Regions from separate parts of the Roseibium sp. M-1 genome, predicted to be linked through region 1. Evidence: riboswitches for the same ligand, from Rfam matches in the RefSeq annotation. Region 1 holds a riboswitch; the other holds the start of a gene.
The links. Region 1 has a riboswitch for thiamine pyrophosphate ahead of thiO (glycine oxidase ThiO). Riboswitches for the same ligand answer to the same signal wherever they lie in the genome.
Positions count from the first base shown of each region.

Region 2: another riboswitch for thiamine pyrophosphate. It lies ahead of ACX3M4_RS22865 (ABC transporter permease); the one in region 1 lies ahead of thiO (glycine oxidase ThiO).

Region 1 is NZ_CM137257.1:1,221,853-1,229,595, reverse strand. It holds gene ACX3M4_RS05650 (pirin family protein) at 1-257, opposite strand, end outside; gene ACX3M4_RS05645 (P-loop NTPase family protein) at 414-926, shown strand; TPP riboswitch at 974-1,095, shown strand; gene thiO (glycine oxidase ThiO) at 1,253-2,233, shown strand; gene thiS (sulfur carrier protein ThiS) at 2,217-2,414, shown strand; gene ACX3M4_RS05630 (thiazole synthase) at 2,418-3,191, shown strand; gene ACX3M4_RS05625 (thiamine phosphate synthase) at 3,188-3,793, shown strand; gene ACX3M4_RS05620 (LysR family transcriptional regulator) at 3,806-4,687, opposite strand; gene ACX3M4_RS05615 (CoA-acylating methylmalonate-semialdehyde dehydrogenase) at 5,006-6,505, shown strand; gene ACX3M4_RS05610 (methyltransferase family protein) at 6,627-7,070, shown strand; gene ACX3M4_RS05605 (TetR/AcrR family transcriptional regulator) at 7,073-7,669, shown strand.
Region 2 is NZ_CM137257.1:5,021,473-5,029,215, reverse strand. It holds gene ACX3M4_RS22875 (CHASE2 domain-containing protein) at 1-1,644, shown strand, start outside; gene ACX3M4_RS22870 (ABC transporter substrate-binding protein) at 1,663-2,604, opposite strand; gene ACX3M4_RS22865 (ABC transporter permease) at 2,628-3,383, opposite strand; TPP riboswitch at 3,532-3,638, opposite strand; gene ACX3M4_RS22860 (hypothetical protein) at 3,717-5,435, opposite strand; gene ACX3M4_RS22855 (adenylosuccinate synthase) at 5,696-6,988, opposite strand; gene ACX3M4_RS22850 (MFS transporter) at 7,267-7,743, opposite strand, start outside.

The DNA of each region.
Region 1 (7,743 bases):
TCAAAGAGATAGGTGACAGTTGCAAGACCGATATGCGGATGTGGGCGCACATCGATGCCGCCGCCGACGAGAAGCTCCGCAGGACCCATCTGATCGAAGAAGATGAAGGGACCGATCATCCGGCGTCTGGCCGAGGGCAGCGCGCGGCGGACGGAGAAACCGCCGAGATCGGAAGTCCGCGGGACGATTATGGTCTCGATCGGATCGCAGCTCGCTGCGTTTCCGGCAATAGGATCGGGGCAGTTCAACCAGCTCATCAGCGTCATCCTCGATGGAAAATTTCATCTCCTCGTTAGATAGGGCTGCTGCGCCGCGTGTGTCCATTGAACAGTCCGTTTCCGGGTTGCCGTCAAAACCGGAGCGTGTATAACGTCCGGCCCTTCCGAACCAAAAGGTGCATTATGAAACGCGTCATGATCGTCGGCGGCCCCGGCTCCGGCAAGAGCACGTTCGCCGCCGCGCTCGGGCAAAAATCCGGATTGCCGGTCTTTCACATGGACAAGATCCACTACCGGCCGGGTTGGGTCGAGCGGAGCCGCGCGGAGAAAGACCGGATGACCCACGAAGTGCACATGAAGGACACCTGGATTTTCGAAGGCGGTCACTCGAGCACCTATGCCGAACGGATCGCGCGGGCCGACACCTTCGTCTGGCTCGATGCTCCCGTCGGCAGACGGATCTACCGCGTGCTGAAACGCTCGCTGCGTTATTACGGCCAGAGCCGCCCGGATTTGCCCGACGGGTGCCCGGAGCAGTTCAATTTGCAAACCGTCGACTTTGTCCGCTTCATCTGGCGCACCCGGCAATCCGCCCGTGTCAAGCTGGACGCGGTCTATCGCGCGCCGCCGTCTCATCTCCGGGTATACAAACTCCAGACTTTCACCGACATGCAACAGTTCCTCGACGATCTTCCCGACCTGGGGTGAGGCAGCCGTTCCACTCTTGACAGCGCGCTTGCTGTCCCGGCACAACTGGCGTTCACCCGGGGTGTCCCGACAAGGGGCTGAGATACTGCAGGGCGCATCCGCGCAGCGCAGGGACCCGATGAACCTGATCCAGGTCATGCTGGCGAAGGGAGGGTGTCTTCGTCTTGGGCGTTCCGGAACCCGGAATCAGATCCCGGGCAGCCTCTCCAGCCGGACTGACTGAATTGTGCAGTGCTGTTCAATCGCTGCGGAAAGTCCTGCGTGCCGGAAACTGCGCCTCCGAATTTGAACTTCGTATCTGCCTCGCCGAGCCTGAGGGGGCAGTCATGAGAATTGCAATCCGCGGCGCAGGTGTGGCGGGCCTTGCTCTTGCTCACGAGCTTCGTGCGCGCGGGGCAGACGTCACGATCCTCGAAGTTCGAAAAGACCAGACCGGCAGCGCCTCGTGGCTCGCCGGTGGCATGCTGGCTCCCTGGTGCGAGCGGGAGAATGCCGAAGAAGACGTGCTCACCTTCGGCAGGGAAAGCATTTGCTGGTGGGACAAGGTATTGCCCGGCCATGTCAGCCGGAAGGGAACACTCGTTGTTGCGCCACCGCGCGATATTGCCGAGCTCGACAGGTTCGCCTCCCGCACGACCGGATTCGAGAGGATCGGTGCGGCAGAGATTTCCGGTCTGGAACCCGACCTTGGTGACCGTTTCGCAAGGGGGCTGTTCTTTTCTGAAGAAGCGCATCTCGATCCGCGCAAGGCGCTCATGGCACTGCGCAAAAAGCTGGAAGCAGACGGTGTCCGCTTTGTTTTCGGGGCTGAGGCCGGGCAGGGGGCGGAGGCCGGTCTTGTGGCCGAGTGCACAGGAATTGCCGCGGGCGATCCGGACCTGCGGCCCGTGCGCGGTGAAATGCTGCTGCTTCACGCGCCTGACGTTTCCCTGGCGCGGCCCGTGCGGATGTTGCATCCGCGCATTCCGGTCTATGTGGTGCCGCGGGAAGATCACCTTTTCATGGTCGGCGCCACAATGATCGAAAGCGGCGACGAGGGCCCGGTCAGCGTCCGGTCCACGATGGAGCTGCTCAACGCTGCCTACAGCCTTCATCCGGGTTTTGCGGAAGCCAAGATCGTGGAGACCGGGGCAGGGCTCCGGCCCGCCTATTCCGACAACCTGCCGCGCATTTCGTTCAGCGAAAATACCCTCTCGCTCAACGGCTTTTACCGCCACGGCTTTTTGCTGGCGCCCCACTATGCAAGCGAAGCCGCAAAGACACTCCTTCATCATCTTCAGGAGAAGACCCTTGAAGCTCATCATTAACGGCGAAGATCGGGAGGTTGCGAGCACCACGCTGGCGGCTTTGCTGGAGGAACTTGCCTACGACCACGACTTTCTTGCGACCGCCCGCAACGGCGATCTCGTCATCGCGGAAGAACGCTCTGCCTGCAGCCTCGCAGCCGGAGACCGGATCGAGATCCTGTCGCCGATGCAGGGGGGCTGAGAGATGCCGGAATTCTACGGCGAACAGATCGCCTCGCGGTTTCTATTGGGCACGGCGCAATATCCCTCGCCGAAGATCCTGGGAGAAGCGGTGAAAGCCTCGGGTACGGACATCCTGACCGTCTCGCTGCGCCGGGAAAGCGCTGGGACCGGTTCTGGCGGCAAGTTCTGGGAGCTGATCCGGCAGCTTGGTGTCAAAATACTGCCGAACACTGCCGGCTGCCACTCGGTCAAGGAAGCCGTCACGACCGCGAAGATGGCGCGGGATTTGTTCGGAACGGACTGGATCAAGCTGGAAGTCATCGGACAACACGACAGCCTGCAGCCGGATGTGTTTGGATTGGTGGAAGCTGCCCGTATCCTGAGCGAGGATGGCTTCAAGGTGTTTCCCTATACGACCGAGGACATCGTCGTTGGCGAGAAGCTGCTGGAAGCAGGCTGCAAGGTGCTGATGCCCTGGTGCGCGCCGATCGGCTCGGCGCGTGGTCCGGTCAATCCGGAAGCGCTCAGGACCTATCGCGCTCATTTCCCCGATATCCCGCTGGTGGTAGATGCAGGACTCGGACGCCCGTCTCATGCAACGCAAGTCCTGGAACTCGGTTTCGACGCGGTGCTGCTCAATACGGCAGTGGCGAAGGCCGGCGATCCGGTTGCCATGGCAACGGCCTTTCGTCTCGCTATCGAGGCTGGACGGCTCGCATATGAAGCAAATCCCCTGGCACCGCGCGATATGGCGGTTCCCTCGACCCCGGTGCTTGGAATGGCGGTGTTTGAATGAAGCTCGATCCCTTTTACCTCATCGTCGACAGTTCCGACTGGATTGCCCGGTTGATCCCGCTCGGCGTCAAGCTTGTACAGCTGCGCATCAAGGATGCTGCGGAAGAGGTTCTGCGCCGCGAGATCGCCGCTTCCAAGGAGATCTGCGCGAAGCACGGTTGCCAGCTGATCGTCAATGATTACTGGCAGCTCGCCATTGAGGAGGGCTGCGACTTCGTCCATCTCGGTCAGGAAGATCTGGCCGACGCGGATGTTGCCGCGATCCGCAAGGCGGGCTTGAGGCTCGGCGTTTCGACCCATGACGGCGAGGAACTGGGCACGGCGCTCAGCGTCAATCCTGACTACGTGGCACTGGGCCCGGTCTATCCGACGATCCTGAAGAAGATGAAATGGGCACCGCAGGGGATCGAGAAGATCGCCCGGTGGAAAGCCAGGGTCGGCAATTTGCCATTGGTCGCAATCGGTGGCCTTAATCCGGAGCGTCTGCCGGGCGTCTTTGAAAACGGTGCCGACAGTGCGGCGGTTGTGACCGACATTACTCTGAACGCCGATCCGGAAACGCGGACACGGGAATGGTTGGAAGCCACGGCACGCTGGCGATAGCAGCGAGACCGGTCAGCCGAATATCGCCCTGTCGCGCGCGATCTGATCGCGCAGGAATTCCTGGACGGCAGCGACGTGGCGCAGCGGGCGCGAGCTTTCATGGGTGACCATCCAGTACGCCCGGCGCAGCTTGATTTCCGGCAGAACGGCGACAAGCTTTATATCATCGCGTGCGATGAAATCGTGCAGGATGCCGATACCCGCGCCGGACCGCACCGCCTCGGTCTGGCCGAGGGCTGAGGCAATCTCGAAGCGGGCGGTCCAGTTCTTGACGATCTCCATCCCGTAATTGAGCGACGGCGAATAAAGAAGATCCTCCACATAGCCGATCAGATCGTGCGCGCTGAGATCTGTTGCCGTGGAGGGGGTGCCGCGGGCCTTCAGATAGGTTCGCGAAGCGTAGAGACCAAGCGAATAGTCGACGAGCTTTCCCGCCACCAGCCGGCCGGTCTCCGGCCGGTCGATGGTCACTGCAATGTCCGCTTCGCGCCGGGAGAGGGAGAAGGACCGCGGCACCGGCACGAGCTGTACCGTCAGCCCGGGATGCTTTTCCGTAAGCTTGCCGAGGCGAGGCGCGAGATAGGCAACACCGAAACCGTCCGGAGCCCCGATGCGCACGGTGCCGGAAATCTCCGGTGTGTCATGGCCAAGATCGGCTTCCGCCGCGACGGCCTCGGCCTCGATCCGTTCCGCCCGCTCGAAGAAGCGGCTGCCGGCCTCGGTCAGGACGCAGCCCGAGGTCGACCGGTCGAAGAGACGCGTGCCGACGCTGTCCTCCAGTGCCGTCAGCCGCCGGGCGACGGTTGCATGATTGAGCCCGAGCCGCCGTGCGGCGGAAAGGATCTGCCCCGAGCGCGCAATGGCAAGAAAGATGCGGATGTCGTCCCAGTTCATGGCGTTGAATTTCCAATTTCTCGTCGTCATTCCCGCAAAGGCGAGGATCCGGGAAACTTCACCGTCATCCTCATTTCTCTATGCGCATCCCGGGATTCCAGGGGCCTGGTTCTCCGCTTCGCCGCAAGCGGGATGACACGGAGAGAGGATTGGATCTATCGTGATCGCCGCGAAGTTTTATTGCCATAACTATAAAAAATGCACAACAGGTCCGGATTTCTGGGTCTTGTTTGCGGCAAAAATAAAAGTCAGAAAGAAAGCCGGACCCGGCCACCTCAGTGTCAGCCGGCGCGTCAGACATTTTGGGAGAAACGCGACATGGAAAAGATCGGTCATTTTATCGGCGGCAAGCGTGTTGAAGGCACGTCCGGCCGTTATGCGGATGTCTTCAATCCGGCAACCGGCGAAGTGCAGGCGCAGGTCGCACTCGCCAGCCAGGCTGAAATGGACGCAGCCATTGCCAATGCCGCGGCCGCACAGCCGGCCTGGGCTGCCACCAACCCGCAGCGCCGCGCTCGCGTGATGATGAAGTTCGTCGATCTTCTCAACCGCGACATGGACAAGCTTGCCGAGGCGCTCTCCCGCGAGCACGGCAAGACCCTGCCGGACGCCAAGGGCGACGTCATCCGCGGTCTGGAAGTCGCCGAATTCTGTATCGGCGCGCCGCATCTTCTCAAGGGTGAGTTCACCGAGGGCGCAGGCCCGGGCATCGACATGTACTCCATGCGCCAGCCGCTTGGCGTCGTTGCCGGTATCACGCCGTTCAACTTCCCCGCCATGATCCCGATGTGGAAGTTCTGCCCGGCTATCGCCAGCGGCAACGCTTTCATCCTGAAGCCGTCCGAGCGCGATCCTTCCGTGCCGATCATGCTGGCCGAACTGATGATCGAAGCCGGCTTGCCGGCGGGCGTCCTCAACGTCGTCAACGGCGACAAGAGCGCGGTCGATGCGATCCTCGACGACGAAACCATCCAGGCTGTCGGCTTCGTCGGGTCCACCCCGATCGCCCAGTATGTCTATGCCCGTGCAACGGCTTCCGGAAAGCGCGCCCAGTGCTTCGGCGGTGCCAAGAACCACATGATCATCATGCCGGATGCCGACATGGACCAGGCTGCCGACGCTCTGATCGGTGCAGGCTATGGTGCCGCCGGTGAGCGCTGCATGGCCGTCTCCGTCGCCGTTCCGGTCGGCGACAGCACCGCGGACGCGCTGATTGCCAAGCTTGCCCCGAAGGTCGAAGCCCTGAAGATCGGGCCATACACCGCAGGCAACGATGTCGATTTCGGCCCGCTGGTCACCAAGGAAGCGCTTGCCCGCGTCAAGGGCCTCGTCGACCAGGGTGTCAAGGAAGGCGCCAAGCTCGTCGTCGATGGCCGCAATTTCTCCATGCAGGGCTATGAGAACGGCTACTTCATGGGCGGGTGCCTCTTCGACAACGTCACCAAGGACATGGAGATCTACAAGACCGAGATCTTCGGCCCGGTTCTCTCTGTCGTCCGTGCCCAGAACTACGAGGAAGCCCTCGAACTGCCGCTCAGCCACGAATACGGCAACGGCACGGCGATCTTCACCCGTGACGGCGATACCGCCCGCGACTTCGCCTCGCGCATCAATATCGGCATGGTCGGCATCAACGTGCCGATTCCGGTGCCGCTCGCCTATCACACCTTCGGCGGCTGGAAGAAGTCCGGCTTCGGCGATCTCAACCAGCACGGTTCGGACGGGTTCAAGTTCTACACCCGCACCAAGACCGTGACCTCCCGCTGGCCGTCGGGTCTGAAGGACGGGGCAGAGTTCGTCATTCCGACGATGAAATAGTTCCTCCCGGACTTGCGTCCGATTTGGCGCTCCCGGTTTTGCCGGGGGCGTCTTTTTTGACTTGTAAAATAATAAAAGATGAAATTTATTATCTTTCAATATACGGTTTTGGAGACCTGTCATGCCACAGATAATTCCACCCGCCCTTGTCGGCGTCTTCCTGTTGTCGATGATCCCGGTCACGATCTTTTGCCCCGGATCGCCGATGTTCCCGGCGCCCTACCAATGGGCAGGTCTTGCGATTGCCGCCGTGGGGTTGGTCTTCCTGAAAAAGGGTCACGGCACGTTCCGATCGCAGAAAACGGAAATTCATACTTTCCGCACGCCGACCCGGCTGGTGACTTCCGGGATCTACGCGATTTCTCGAAACCCGATGTATCTGGGGTTCCTGCTCATCCTGCTCGGGGTCGCCCTATGCACCAACGAGTTTTTGAACGTGTTGTTCGCGGTCGCCTTTTTCCTGATTGCCGAGTTCTGGTACATCCCGGTCGAGGAGCGCAATGCCGGGCAGGTATTCGGCTCAAGCTACGAAGACTACAGAAAAAACGTCAGGCGCTGGCTCTAGGTATGGCAAGACCGAAGGTAGAAGCAGGCGCAATCCGCGAAACCTTGCTTTTGGCAGCGGAGCGCCGGTTGAGGCGGCTTGGCACAGCGCGTTTCTCGGTTACCGATCTTGCGGCCGATTGCCGGATGTCACAGTCGAATGTCTATAGGTTCATCCCGAACAAGGCGGCCCTGATGGCTGCCTTGGCCGAGCGCTGGTTTGCCGAAATCGAGGCCGGTCTTCAGGAGAAAGTATCCGCTGCGGACAGCTGGCAAACGAAACTGAAGGCTTTTGTCAGGGTGCAACGCGACCTGAAAGCGGCCCGGTATGATGCCGATCCGGATTTGTTCCGGGCCTATCTGACGCTTGCGGGGGAAAACCCGGAGGCAGTCGGACTTCATGTGGCGAAACTGCAGAGCGTCTTGGAGGAAATTCTCGGCACAGTTTTCGAGGGCCGGGAAAGAACGAAGGCTTGCGAGTTGGCCGAAGACGCGACACAGCTGTTCCGGGATCCCTTCCTCATTGCTCGGCTGCGGCCAAGATGCACTGCGGAGCGTGCCGACGCGGCAATCGCTGCTGTCATAGCCACGCTGGAACGCCAGCTTGAGAACGAGCGGTAGAATGAAGCGCCTCGCGCGCCAGGCGAAGGCGAGCCGGATCTTCGTGGATTCAACTCGTTGCAGAACTACTGAGG
Region 2 (7,743 bases), 2.8 Mb from region 1:
GTCCTGCGCGAGAACGCCAGCGGGATCGGATCGATTTCCGTATCGGAAGAAGACCGGGAGGGCATCGTCCGGCGTGTCCCGCTGATCGTCAGCGACGGCAAGGAAATCTATCCCAGCCTGACGACGGAAGCCCTGCGCGTTGGCCTCGGGGAACGCGGCATCGTTATCCGCGCCACGGGATCGAGCACGGAAACGGCGACCGGCGATCCTGCCGTGACGGCGATCAAGATCGGCAGTTTCAGGCCGCCAACCACCAAGGCGGGTGAACTCTGGCTCTATTACAATTCCGACCGGGAACACCCGGAACGCTATCTGTCCGCCAGACTGCTATTCGACCCCGGCAAACTGGTTGACCTTGCCCCCTATATTGAAAACCAGATCGTATTCGTCGGCACATCGGCGGTCGGTCTGCGCGATATTCGCGCAAGTGCCCTCGGTGAACAGGTCCCGGGCGTTTCTATTCATGCCCAGGCGGTCGAACAGATCTTTTTCGGTCAGTTCCTGTCACGGCCGGACTGGTCCGATGGGCTCGAGGTCATTGCGACAATGGCGGTTGGCGCCATTTTGATCCTGGCCCTGCCGGCGATCGGCAGCATCGGCACCGCACTCCTGGGCGCGGCGCTCGCTGCCGGTCTTGTCGGCGGATCGTTTTACGTCTTCTGGACGGACGGTCTCCTGATCGATCCGATTTATCCCAGCATCTCCTCGATCCTCGTCTTTTCCGCCGCCACCGCCCTGCTCTATTTCCTTACCGAGCGCGAGAAACGCTTCGTGCGCCAGGCCTTCGGACAATATCTGTCGCCCGACCTCGTCACCCAGCTCGAAAAGACGCCGGAACAGCTTGCGCTCGGCGGCGAGATCCGGCCGATGACGATCCTCTTCATGGATATTCGCGGCTTCACACCGATTTCCGAGCAGCTCACGCCGCAGGAACTGGTCAGCTTTCTCAACACGTTGCTGTCGCCCCTGTCGGATGCCATCCAGGCCGGGGGCGGCACGATCGACAAATATATCGGCGACAGCATCATGGCGTTCTGGAACGCACCCCTTTCCGTGCCGGATCATGCCGAACGGGCCTGCCGGGCAGGTCTCGCCATGCTGAAGGTGGTCGAAGACCTCAACGCCGCCGACGCCTTCGGCTTCAAGGCACGGGGCTTGAAGACCCGGACGGTGAAGATCGGCATCGGCCTCAACAGCGGCGAAGCCTGCGTCGGCAACATGGGCTCGGCAAGACGCTTCAATTATTCGGTCATCGGCGATGCGGTGAACGTCGCCTCGCGTATTGAATCGAGCTGCAAGGCTGTCGGTGCGGAACTGCTGGTCTCGGAGGATACCCGGCTGGCCGCGCCAGGTTTTGCCAGCCTGGAAGCGGGCGAGATTCCGTTGAAAGGAAAGAGCAGGCCGGTCAAGCTCTTCGCCCTCATCGGCGACGAGACAATGAAGGCCTCGAAGGCGTTTGAAGACCTGGAGGCAGTCCATGACCGCCTGTTGCAGGCGATCCGGGCCCAGGACATTCCGGCGGCCAGAGCCGCGCTCGGTAATGCCGAGGGCCTGGCGCCTCATCTGACCGCTTTCTACAGCCGCTTCGAAGAAGCGATCGACAGCCTGGAAGCCTCAAAGGAGGCAAGCAGCGCCGCGCAATAAGCGGCGCTGCACCAATCATCAGCGGATTTCAGCCGCGTAGCTCTCAACCGGCACCACTTCCTTGATAAGGCCGGCTTCAGCCATGAACTCGGCAAAACGCTGGTAACGGCCTGCGTCAAGCGAAGCCGGACGTTTGGCGAAGCGCGGCAGCGTATCGTACCAGGCCCGCTTGTTGAGCTCGTCGTTGAGCTGCGGATAGGCCTCGATAAAGGCATTCCAGGCTTCGTCCGGATGGTTGGTCAGGAAGATCGTCGCCGCCTCCACGGCCGCCAGGAACCTGGCGAAGCGAGGATCGCCGGTCTTGTCCTTGTTGACCACGTAGATCAGCTCGTCGAAGGCCGGGACGCCGTTTTCTTCCGGGAAGAAGGCCTTGCCCGGCTTGCCTTCGATCTCCAGCTGGGTGAGCTCGAAATTGCGGTAGGCACCGATCACCGCGTCCACCTGGCCCGCCAGCAGCGATCCGGAAAGGGCGAAGTTGACGTTGACCAGCTCGACATCGTCGATGGAAAGGCCAGCCGACTTCAGCATCTGGGCGAGCATGGCATCCTCGAAACCGGAGACCGAAAAGCCGATGGTCTTGCCCTTGAGATCCTTCAGATCCTTCACCGGGCCGTCCTTCAGAACGATCAGCGAGTTCAAGGGCGTTTCCACCAGCGTGCCGATCCATTTGAGCGGCAGGTCTTCCTCGATCTGTGCATGGAGCGTCGGCTGGTAGGAGATGGCAATATCGCCCTGCCCGGCTGCGACCAGCTTCGGCGGCATGGCCGGATCGGCCGGTTCGATGATCTCCACATCCAGGCCTTCGGCTTCGAAGAAGCCCATCGTCTGCGCGGTGACGAGCGGCGCATGGTCCGGATTGACGAACCAGTCGAGCAGAAGGGTCAGTTTGTCGCCAGCCTGGGCCGGCGACGAGGCCAGCAGACCGGCAGCGAGTGCAAGGGACAGAAGCTGTTTTTTCATGGAGATCCTCCAGGTGGCGGCAGCTAGTTGAGAGGCTGCCAGGGAACGAGAAGCTGGGTGAGACGATTGACGGCAAAGCGCATGATCAGGACCATCACGGCGAGCAGGATCAGGGCCGCGAACATCATGTCGGACTGCATGCGGTTGCTGCTTTGAAGCATGATGAAGGAGAGACCGCCCTTGGCACCGGCCCATTCGCCGATGATGGCGGCCATCGGCGCAAACACCGCGGCGACACGCAGGCCCGAAGCGAAGGCCGGCAGGCCTGCAGGCAGGCGGAAGAACCAGAGTTCGCGCAAGCGCGACAGCCGGTAAAGCCTTGCAAGATCGTGCAGGCCGGGATCCAGCCGTTGCAGGCCGTCGAAGAACGTCGACGTGACCGTGAAGAAGATCACCAGGATGATCACGGCGATTTTGGAAGCAAGGCCGAAACCGAGCCACAGGACCAGGATCGGCGCGATGGCAAAGACCGGCAATGCCTGGGTCACCAGGATGGGCGGCATCGCAATTCTGGCCGCCTTCGGAAACAGCCAGAGCAGCACCGACAGGGCAGCACCTGCCGCAGCTCCCAGAACGAACCCGATCACCGTTTCATAGGCCGTGATGCCCGCATGATAGAGCAGAAATCCGGTGTGGGAGACAAGCGCCGAGAAGACCCGTTCCGGTCCGGGCAGAATATAGTGCTGCGCCCCGGTAATCCGCACGATTGCCGCCCAGGCGGCAATCGCCACGGCGAGCCCCAGGAGCGATCTGGCAAGGGATTTCAGGAACGATGTCATGCGCCCACACCCGCTTTCTGCCCCTTTGGAAAGGCGGCGCGGGCCGTAACCGGCACATGGATGCACAGCATCTTCTGCTGACGCAGACAAAAACGCATAGGATCTCCCGTCTTCGGACAAAGCCGAAACTGACATTGGAGATCCGGGAATAGGCTAAGGATTCCGTCCCTTCGCCGGCATGACCCGGATCAGGTTCTAAGGGTTCGGCATTGCACCATCTCAGCTCCGGTAACCGGAACACCCCTCGGACCAGCCCGGACCATGCCCTGACGGACAAAAAAAAACAAGCCGCAGTTTGCGGCTTGTTCTATTTTCAAGCAGGGGCCTTATCTGTTAGCCGGCTTGCCAGGCCGAGATCGCCTTCTCGACGGCATCGGCACCTGCTGTGCCCTTTTCCAGGGTCAGAATGCCGCGCTTGCCGTTTTCATAGAGCATCGGAATGTCGATCCAGCCACGTTCGCGCAACAGGGCAAGGTTGCGCTGCTGTTCGTTGGGAAGGCTGGAAAGCGCAATCCAGAAGAAGCCCGGAGAAACCTTCACCGAAGCGCCGATCAGCGCATCGCCGCGGGCTTCCTCTGTCGGCTTCATGACGAGACCCGGCACGTTGACGATGTCCCCGGCAGCAAAATCCTCGGGGAATTCATACTTGATTTCAACAAGATGGCTCGCCGGAAGCGAGGTGTCGTCGTTCGGCTTGATGCGGATATCCACCTTGATGTCCCGCTCGGGAACTTCGACCGAAGCGCTCAGCACTGCCTGTGCCTTGCCATCAAGATTGGTCTCTTCCTCAATGTTCCAGACAACCGCGCCCTGTGCGGCCGTGCCCGCACCGCCGGTTTCTTCGCCTTCCTCATAAAGGATGGACCGCTGGACGCCCGAATTTTCTGTCGCAACCGGCTGCTCGGCAGGCGGCTCGTCCGGAGAGATGGCCGTCAGATTGTCTTCCGGAACCGCTTCCGGTTCTGTCGCGGGAGGAACCGGAGCGTCGATCCCGGGGGGCTGTGTTTCGTCGGCGCTGCTGACGATGGAGGGCTGCGAAGGCGCAGGGGCCGGGGCATCTGCCTGCGGCGTGATGGTCGTGGTCGTCACCGTACGTGCGTCCGGAGCCACGACGTCCGTGTCGCCATCATTCAGCAACCTGTCGGTGTTCTTGGCGGCGTCGTCATCCTCGACCGGTGCCGCGCCAGGTGTTTCCGCCGGCGGCTGAACGTTTGTCGCTGTCTGCGAATCCGGTGTTTCGCCTGAGGGGCGCGTCGCGGTGACATTCTCGTCGGAAGTCAGGAAATAATAGGCACCGCCGCCGACAACGCCCAGCAGAAGCGCTGCAGCAGCAGCAATCGGCACAAGGCGGCCAATGCCGCCGCTGTCGCGCAGGGAGTCCGAGGCTGACGGTTTGTTGCGCTTCGACCGGCTCTTTTTCGCCGCCGGTGCTTCGGCCGGTTCACGGTCTTCCGCATAAAGCGATCCGCCCGCCGGCAAAGGTTCTTCTTCCGGCTCGAACAGGCCGTCATCGGCCTGCGGCTGGTTGCCGAAAGCGGGCTCCTGCCGGACGGCAGCTGCCGGTTCCGTGTGTGGCTCGACGGCGTCCTTGGCATTCTGGACCGCCTGGCTCGCGGCACCGCCAAGGGTTTGAGCCTCGTCCAGCGTATCTTTCAGCGGTGACGGGATCGTCGCGTCAGCCGGTTCGGCTGCTGGCTCTGCATCCGGCTCATGATGTACGGCCGGTGCCGGTGCCACCTCGGCGGCTTCCGGCCCGGGGGCGGCGGCAGCCGGTGCCGCCACGGGTGCCACCGGTGCGGCGGGCTCAACCTTGGGCGCAACCGGGCCGAGGCCAAGGCTTTCGCGGGCGGCTTCCGCCTCGACCTTGCGAATGGCTTCTTCCAGACGAAGCTGCTCGGCAGTGATCTCGGACGGCGCGAGCGGCGGCTCGTATGCTTTCAGCTGGTTGACGATGGCATTGCGCGCACGGCTATAGACGCTCCGGCGGGCGGCACCATTGTTCTCGGGCAAAGACGCGATCGTTTTCTTCAGAATTGAATAGTAATCAGCCATCTTCCTGCCTACCGGCCGACTGCAAGTCGCTTCTTTGCGGGCCTGGGAAATCGAAACATCACAGGCTTATAGCAAGTTTTTTCAGGACCGTTGCGTTTTCTTGATTTGACGCAGCGGCATCAGCGAACCTGACAGTACCCTTTCCTACCACAATTTTCATGCCCGGCACATTGGCAGCACCGGCAAACGAATAGGGACGCGCGCCGTGATTCGCAGCGCGCGGCCAAGTCTTCAATATTGTGCTTCTACAGCCACAGATCTCAATCCTGGAAGGGATTCTGCACAAGAATTGTGTCGTCGCGCTCCGGGCTGGTGGACAGCAGGGCGACCGGTGCGCCGATCAGTTCTTCGACGTGGCGAACATATTTGATCGCCTGTGCCGGCAGGTCGGCCCAGCTGCGGGCCCCTTCCGTGGATTCCTTCCAGCCCGGCAGGCTCTCGTAGATCGGCTTGACCCGTTCCTGTGCGCCCTGGGAAGCCGGCAGATAGTCGATCCGCTCGCCGTCCAGTTCGTAGCCGATGCAGATCTTGATCTCGTCGAGGCCGTCCAGAACGTCCAGCTTGGTCAGTGCGATGCCGGTGATGCCGGACGTGCAGACCGTCTGGCGCACCAGCACGGCATCGAACCAGCCACAACGGCGGCGGCGGCCGGTGACGGTGCCGAATTCGTGGCCGCGGGTGCCCAGGAATTCGCCGATCTCGTCCTTCAGCTCGGTCGGGAACGGACCTTCGCCGACGCGGGTCGTATAGGCCTTGGTGATGCCAAGCACGTAGTTGATCGAGTTCGGGCCGAGGCCGCTCCCCGCCGCGGCCTGGCCGGCGACGGTGTTGGAGGAGGTCACGAAAGGATAGGTGCCGTGGTCGATGTCGAGCAGCGCGCCCTGGGCGCCTTCAAACAGGATACGCTTGCCCTGGCGGCGCAGGTCGTCCAGCAGGTACCAGACCTTGTCCATATAGGGCAGCACCTTGTCCGCGATGCTGGCCAGTTCGTCATAGATCGCCTGGGCGGAGATTTCCTCCTGACCGAGGCCACGGCGCAGGGCGTTGTGGTGGGTCAGGAGCCGGTCGATCTTGGCCGGCAGGGTCGCCAGGTTCTTCAGGTCCATCAGACGGATGGCGCGGCGGCCGACCTTGTCTTCATAGGCCGGGCCAATGCCTCGCTTGGTCGTGCCGATGCGGGTGCCGGTGTTGGAGTTTTCGCGCAGGGCGTCAAGCTCGCGGTGCAGCGACAGGATCAGGGTGGCATTTTCGGCAACGCGCAGGCTGTCCGGCGTCACCACGACGCCCTGCTTGCCGAGACGCTCGACTTCTTCTGCCAGCGCATGCGGGTCCAGGACGACGCCGTTGCCGATCACGGACAGCTTGCCTTCGCGCGCGACACCGGACGGCAGGAGAGACAGCTTGTAGCTGACCCCGTCGATGACGAGCGTATGCCCGGCATTGTGTCCGCCCTGGAACCGTACGATGACATCGGCCTGTTCCGACAACCAGTCGACAATCTTGCCTTTGCCTTCGTCACCCCATTGCGAACCGACAACAACCACATTCGCCATCTAGACTTTGCTCTCCTGAAGCAGCTTCTCGCACCGCCGGCTTTACCCGGGATGCCAACACGACAAGCCCCGGCAACCTGACCGGGGCAAACGGCGCGGACTATAGACAGGAAATCCGGCGCGCGCGAGTCTCGCCAGGCAATTTGCCGCGCTTTGAGACGTTTTTTTGCCCCTTCCGATCCTCTCCAGGCCAATAGGTCGCAGGCGCCCGGCTTTGGCCGGAGTTCCGGCATCTTCCCGCTTGAAAAACACCGGCATTCAGGCGCGTCGCCGCCTCGTCATTTGGCCGGTGGGTCGCCGTCGTCCGACTTTTCGCTGCGGGCCAGCCGGAAGATCATCGGCGACGTTCTGAGGAGCCAGACAAAACGATGGCGGCGGCTGGCAGGGACGGCCTCCCGGCTCATGATCCGCGCCAGGATGAAGACGACGAGCGACAGGTGCAGCGTCGCCGTATAGACGAAAAAGGCCGGGGCACCGAACCGCGCCATGACAAGGGACGCAAGGAAAGGACCCGCCATCGCCCCTATTCCGTAGGCCAGGGTCAGCCCGGCGACCACATCGACAAACTGCCCCGGTTCGGCATGATCGTTGGCATGGGCGGCACAGAGAGAATAGAGCGGCAGCGCAAAACCGCCAAAGAGAAAGACGCCGGCATAGAGTTCGAACTGGTTCGAGGCATTGGAAATGAAGAGGCAGGCGAGCCCTGCACCCACGGTGAAGACACCGAGGACGACGCGCCGGTCGAACCGGTCGGA